DNA from 2 places in the Bradyrhizobium sp. HKCCYLRH2015 genome. Region 2 is predicted to be linked to the other one. Evidence: riboswitches for the same ligand, from Rfam matches in the RefSeq annotation. Region 2 holds a riboswitch; the other holds the start of a gene.
What was found. Region 2 has a riboswitch for S-adenosylmethionine ahead of metX (homoserine O-acetyltransferase MetX). Riboswitches for the same ligand answer to the same signal wherever they lie in the genome.
Positions count from the first base shown of each region.

Region 1: it holds a riboswitch for S-adenosylmethionine, as region 2 does, so the genes downstream of both, ACQR1H_RS25145 (O-succinylhomoserine sulfhydrylase) here and metX (homoserine O-acetyltransferase MetX) in region 2, are expected to answer to the same signal.

Region 1 covers NZ_JBNPUO010000010.1:21,794-25,196, forward strand. Annotated here, with positions in the region: gene ACQR1H_RS25135 (MATE family efflux transporter) at 1-362, opposite strand, end outside; gene ACQR1H_RS25140 (2'-deoxycytidine 5'-triphosphate deaminase) at 491-1,597, opposite strand; SAM riboswitch at 1,704-1,783, shown strand; gene ACQR1H_RS25145 (O-succinylhomoserine sulfhydrylase) at 1,860-3,083, shown strand; gene ACQR1H_RS25150 (GDSL-type esterase/lipase family protein) at 3,216-3,403, opposite strand, start outside.
Region 2 covers NZ_JBNPUO010000019.1:8,966-12,368, forward strand. Annotated here, with positions in the region: gene hisC (histidinol-phosphate transaminase) at 1-231, opposite strand, end outside; gene ACQR1H_RS32810 (chorismate mutase) at 269-1,102, opposite strand; SAM riboswitch at 1,298-1,377, shown strand; gene metX (homoserine O-acetyltransferase MetX) at 1,460-2,713, shown strand; gene metW (methionine biosynthesis protein MetW) at 2,717-3,379, shown strand.

The sequences.
Region 1 (3,403 bases), on a different contig from region 2:
ATCAGCAGCGCATGCGAGGCGAGCGTCGAGGCGCGATCGGTGTCGCCGGCGCCCAGCGCCCGCGCGATCGCCGAGGCCACACCGCCGCCCATCGCGCCGCCGGACATCGTCATGGTCAGGATCACCAGCGGAAACACCAGCGCCATCGCCGCCAGCGCCTCGATGCCGAGCCGGCCGATATAGGAGGTCTCGGCAATGACGACGCAGGTGCCGGCCGTGTTGGCGATGATGTTCGGCCAGGCCAGCGACAGCAGCGTGCGCAGAATGGGGCCGTCGACGAGCTTATTCCGCATCGGCTTCTCGGGGGGCGGCAATGCACGCCCCTCGCCGACCGGATTGTCGGCCAGGCCGATCTCGGACATCTCAGCTCCCCGCTCGGCCGCGCAGGTCGCGGCCGTCTTGTCGTTCGATTGCTTTCGCTTTCCTAGCACGGCGCTGGCGCGCGCCCTGTGCGGCAGGCGCATTGGGGGTGCGCGGCAGACGCAGCCGGCTAGAAGCGGAAGTGCTTGGAAAGCTTCAGGCCCTGGGCCTGGTAGTTGGAGCCGATGCGGCTGCCATACATCGCGTTGGGACGCGCCAGCATCTTCTCGTAGACCAGGCGGCCGACGATCTGGCCGTGCTCGAGGATGAACGGCACCTCGCGCGAGCGCACCTCGAGCACCGCGCGCGAGCCCTGCCCGCCGGCGCCGGCATAGCCGAAGCCGGGATCGAAGAAGCCGGCATAGTGGACGCGGAATTCGCCGACCAGCGGATCGAACGGCACCATCTCCGCGGCGTAGTCCGGCGGCACCTGCACGGCTTCCTTCGAGGCCAGGATGTAGAACTCGCCGGGATCGAGGATGAGGCTGCCGTCGGGCCGTGCCTTGATCGGCTCCCAGAACTCCTCGACCGGATAGCCGGCGCGGCGGTCGACGTCGACGACGCCGGTATGGCGCTTGGCGCGGTAGCCGACATAGCCGTTCGCATTGCTGCCGGACAGGTCGACGGACAGCGCGACGCCGCCGGCGAGATCCGCATCATCGCGATCGACCAGCCGCTCGGCCTGGTGCAGCGCGATCAATTCGTCCTCCGACAGGACCGCGTCGCGATAGCGGAAGCGAACCTGGGACAGCCGCGAGCCCTCGCGCAACAGGACCGGAAACGTCTTCGGGCTGATCTCGGCATAGAGCGGGCCGTGGTAGCCGGCGCCGATCATGTCGAAGCGTCGCGTGCCGTCGGCGATCACGCGCGTGAACACGTCGAGCCGCCCGGTCGAGCTCTTCGGATTGGCGGCAGCGACGATGTCCTTCGGCAGCGCCAGGCTCTCCAGCAGCGGCACGATGTAGACGCAGTTGGTCTCCAGAACCGCGCCGTCGGCGAGCGCGAACTCGTGCAGCTTCAATTCGTCGATGCGCTCGGCGACGGTCGATCCCGGCCCCGGCAGAAAGCTCGCGCGCACCCTGTAGGCGACGTCGCCGAGCCGCAGGTCCAAGCTCGCCGGCTGGATCTGGCTCTCGACGAAATCATATTCGGGAATGATCAGGCCGGCCTCCGCCATCGCCACGATCATGCGATCGGGGAGGATGCCGTGGGCGTCGGCGGGAAGCGAAAACGGCAAGACCTGATCCTTTGCCGGAATGGCGGCTATGCGAGCCAATATAGGGTCTTTTGACCGGTTATCCGATGGCCGGCTTGACGGAAAGGCCGGTTGCGACTATGAGCACCACTTATCCCGTGGTGATTTGAGCCGGCCGGCTTGCAGCCACGTTAAATAAGTCGCTAAACAGGCCGGGGACGAATGTGATCCCGGCCGTGAGGAGTTTTCCCAGGCCGGTTTTTTTGTGCCCATCGCCAGCAGCGGTGGTCACGATGGAGGTCACATGTCCAATTCTCCTGCGTCGAAGTCCCCCGCGAAGGCCCCGGCGTCGTTCGCTCACTACCGTCCCGAAACCCGGCTGGTGCATTCCGGCACCTTGCGCTCCGAATTCGGCGAGACCGCCGAGGCGCTCTATCTCACGCAAGGTTTCGTCTACGCCACCGCCGAGGAGTGCGAGGCGCGCTTCAAGGGCGAGGATCCCGGCTTCATCTATTCGCGCTTCTCCAATCCGACCACGGCGATGTTCGAGCGCCGCATGATCGAGCTCGAGGGCGCCGAGGCCTGCCGCTCGGCCGCCACCGGCATGGCCGCCGTCACCACCGCGATCCTGGCCCCCCTGCGGGCCGGCGATCACGTCGTCGCGGCGAAGGCGCTGTTCGGCTCGTGCCGCTACGTGGTCGAGGATCTCCTGCCGCGCTACGGTATCGAGTCGACGCTGGTCGATGGGCTCGATCTCGACCAGTGGCAGAAGGCGGTCAGGCCGAACACCAAGAGCTTCTTCCTCGAGAGCCCGACCAATCCGACGCTCGACGTGATGGACATTCCCGCGATCGCCGAGATCGCGCACGCCCATGGCGCGCGGCTGATCGTCGACAACGTGTTCGCCACGCCGATCTGGCAGAGCCCGCTCGCGCTCGGCGCGGACGTCGTCGTCTACTCCGCGACAAAGCACATCGACGGCCAGGGCCGCTGCCTCGGCGGCGTGATCCTGTCGTCGGAGGCGTTCATTGCAGAGCACATCCACAATTTCATGCGCCAGACCGGCCCGTCGATCTCGCCGTTCAACGCCTGGGTCTTGCTCAAGGGCCTGGAGACGCTCGCGGTGCGCGTGCGCGCGCAGACTGAGACCGCCGGCAAGGTCGCCGATTTTCTCGCCGCGCATCCGAAGATCTCGCGGCTGATCTATCCCGGACGCGAGGACCATCCGCAGGCGGCGACGGTCAAGAAGCAGATGCGCGCCGGCTCGACCCTGGTCGGCTTCGAGGTGAAGGGCGGCAAGGCGGCGGCGTTCCGTATGCTCAACGGATTGAGGCTCGCGCGCATCTCCAACAATCTCGGCGACGCCAAGACGCTGGTCACGCATCCCGCAACGACCACGCATCAGCGGCTGACGCCGGACGCGCGCGCCGAGCTCGGCATCAGCGAGGGCTTCATCCGCTTCTCCGCCGGGCTCGAGCATGCCGACGATCTGATCGAGGATCTCGACGCCGCCCTCAGCGCGGCGTAGCGAATGGCGAAGTGAGCGTCGCGAGTAGACCGATCTCATCGCTGCGCGCTACTCGTCATTCCTCATCCGCACATCACCTCCGGATCCCGGGTTCGCTCGCGCGGCGAGCGCCCCGGGATGACGCCCGCGGCGTCACATCGGCCGATAGGTCGGCACCTCGGCCGGCGCGTTGATGCCGAGCTTGACCTGGCCAACCGAGCGGATGATGTCGTCGCCGAGCAGTTGCGCGAAGCAGGCATAACCCCAATCGCTCATATGCAAGCCGTCCGAGATCACGAACTCGTTCATCGGGATCGCCTGCCGCTCGTGCCAGTCGCGCA
Region 2 (3,403 bases):
GCCGTAGGTGCGGCCGATTGCCTGGCGCAGCACCCGTGAAGTCCCTTCCGGATAATCTTCCAGGTGAGTGGCCGCACTCTTGAATGCCTCGATCGCCCTCGGCGAGGGGCCGAACGGGGTCTCATTGGCCGACAGTTTGAAAACCTTGCGGCCCGGCTCCGGCTGGGGACTCTTGCCCGGTGTATAGGGCGCGATATCGAGGATGCCGGGGTTCGGCACGGGGCGGTTCATCGTCAACTCCGGAAAATCATCACTGGCGCGGGGCGTCTCAGCTCGGAACCGTATAGCGTTTCGCATGGCCGCCGACGAGGGCGGCGGAGCGTACCGAGGCGCCCGCCGCGATCAGGGCAGCCCTGATCTTGTCGAGGTTCGACGGCGACTCGATCGATACCAGCAGTGCGGCGCCGTCGAAGGCGGTATCGGGCACCGCGATGACGTCGGCGAGCGGCGACAGCGCCCGCGACACCTGCGCATTCCAGCCGGAGACGCGGATGCTCCAGGTCTCGACCTCGAGCACCAGCGCATCGTCGGCGACGCGCGACACCGCGAACACCGGCAGCGCGGCGGGATGGTCGGCGCGCTCGATGAACGGCATCCGCGCGATGATCTTTGGCGCGCCCACGGGCTCGAGCGTGATCCACCACGGCGTATGGCCGGAGGTCGTCGACACCAGCGCGAGATCGCCCTTCGAGCGCGCCACAGCCTCGACCGCGGCTTGCGCGCTGAAATGCGGCACGTAGGGCACCACGAATCCGAAATGGAACCGGGCGGAATCGCGCATCGCGGATTCGCCGACCGACACGTCGGCGTGAACCGAGAACGGCGCCTGCACATAGGTGAAGGTCGAGACGATCACGCGCCAGATCCCCTCGACGGTGTCGAGCGGCAGGATGCCGCGATGGCGCTGCACCAGGCGGCGCATCATGTCGGCCTCGCGCGCGGGCCTGAACGCCGAGCCGACCTCCTGGGTCTTCTTGACCTTGATCAGCCGGTCGATGATGTCGGCCCTGTTCATCAGCAACTGATGGACCTGCTCATCGATGGCATCGATCTCCTTGCGCAGATCGGCGAGCGAGGGCGGGGCGGGCGGCGGGTTCGACATGGTCCGTGTCACTCTTCGCGAGGCCACGGGAAAACCTGCGGCCAAAGGAACGGATGCCGTTCTCTCCGATGCCGCGGACCTGCGCAACAGCAAGTTTACCTTGCGCCATCCAGGCTTGGCTGACCTGCGGCGGAGCGCCCGACCAACGGTCAACCCCAGCTTGCCTTGACGAATAGCGCCCGCGGGACTAGTTTCTGCCCGTTCCGTGGTCATTTGAGCCGGCCGGCTTGCAGCCACGTTAAAAAACTCGCTAAACAGGCCGGGGACGTTATCGATCCCGGCCGAACCCCAGTTCAGGCCGGGTTTTTCATGGCCTGATGTGTCACGTGGTTCGGGAGCCCTGGCCGGATGGCTGGGGTGAGAGACATGACAGGTCTGACGCCGAAGTCCAAATCTGCGACGTCCAAATCTGCGACGCCTACATCCGCGTTGCGCACGGTCGCGCCCGACGAGCGCTCGCACGAGGTCGATCATCCGAGCTCGCCGGTGGCGCAGTTCGGCGCCGACAAGCCGCTCAGGCTCGAGTGCGGCGTCGACCTGTCGCCGTTCCAGATCGCCTACCAGACCTACGGCGAGCTCAATGCCGACCGGTCGAACGCGGTGCTGGTCTGCCACGCGCTGACCGGCGACCAGCACGTCGCCAACCGCCATCCCGTCACCGGCAAGCCCGGCTGGTGGGAGACGCTGGTCGGCCCCGGCCGCCCGCTCGATCCCGGCCGCTATTTCATCATCTGCTCCAACGTGATCGGCGGCTGCATGGGCTCGACCGGGCCGGCCTCGCTGAACCCCGCCACCGGCAAGGTGTGGGGGCTCGATTTCCCGATCATCACCATCCCCGACATGGTCCGCGCGCAGGCGATGCTGATCGACCATCTCGGCATCGACACGCTGTTCGCCGTGGTCGGCGGCTCGATGGGCGGCATGCAGGCGCTGCAATGGACGGTGGCCTATCCGCAGCGCGTGTTCGCCAATCTCGCGATCGCCTGCGCGACGCGCCACTCGGCGCAGAACATCGCCTTCCACGAGCTCGGCCGCCAGGCGGTGATGGCCGATCCCGACTGGGATCACGGCCGTTACGCCGACAAGGGCACGCATCCGCATCGCGGCCTGGCTGTGGCGCGCATGGCTGCGCACATCACCTACCTCTCCGACGCCGCCTTGCATCGCAAGTTCGGCCGCCGCATGCAGGACCGCGAGCTGCCGACGTTCTCCTTCGACGCCGATTTCCAGGTCGAGAGCTACCTGCGCTACCAGGGATCGTCCTTCGTCGAGCGCTTTGACGCCAACTCCTATCTCTATCTGACGCGGGCGATGGATTATTTCGACATCGCCGGCGACCATGACGGCGTGCTGGCGGCGGCGTTTCGCGGCATCAAGACCCGTTTTTGCGTGGTGTCGTTCACCAGCGACTGGCTGTTTCCGACTGCGGAGTCGCGCGCGCTGGTGCATGCGCTCAACGCCTCCAGCGCGCGGGTGTCGTTCGCCGAGATCGAGACCGACCGGGGCCACGACGCGTTCCTGCTCGATGTCCCCGAGTTCTTCGAGATCGCCAGCGCGTTTCTCGATTCCGCCGGCAAGGCGCGCGGGCTTGCCCATGCGAAGGGAGACTGAGCCATGAGCATGCAGGGTGTGCTGCCGCTGAACGGCTTCACTGGCGGCGAGGTGCTGGCCTATCGGCCTGATCATCTGCTGGTCGCCGGCATGGTCGAGCGCGGCTCCAAGGTGCTCGACATCGGCTGCGGCGATGGCGATCTGCTGCAACTGCTGGAAAGCCGCGGCATCGACGGCCGCGGCATCGAGCTGTCCCGCGAGGGCGTCAACCATTGCGTCGCCAAGGGGCTCGCGGTGGTGCAGGGCGACGCCGATACGGATCTCGTCGATTATCCGGACGACGCGTTCGACTACGTGATTCTCTCGCAGACCCTGCAGGCGACGCGGCAGCCCAAGGTCGTGCTGGAGAACCTGCTGCGCATCGGCCGCCGCGCCATCGTCACCTTTCCGAATTTCGGCTTCTGGCGGCTGCGGCTGCAGTTGCTGGTCGGTGGCCACATGCCGCGCACCGACAATCTGCCCTTCACCTGGTACGACACGCCGAACATTCATTTCTGCACCATCAAGGACTTCGTGCAGCTCTGCGACGAGATCGGCGTCAAGATGGAGCGCGCCGTCGCCCTCGATAGTTACGGCCGTCCCCTGCGCGTCGCCATGCCCTGGTGGTTCTGGAACATGTTCGGCGAGCAGGGGGTGTTTCTGCTGAGCAGGGGTGAGCGGCGGTAGGGAACCGAGCGCAGCCCCGGGGTG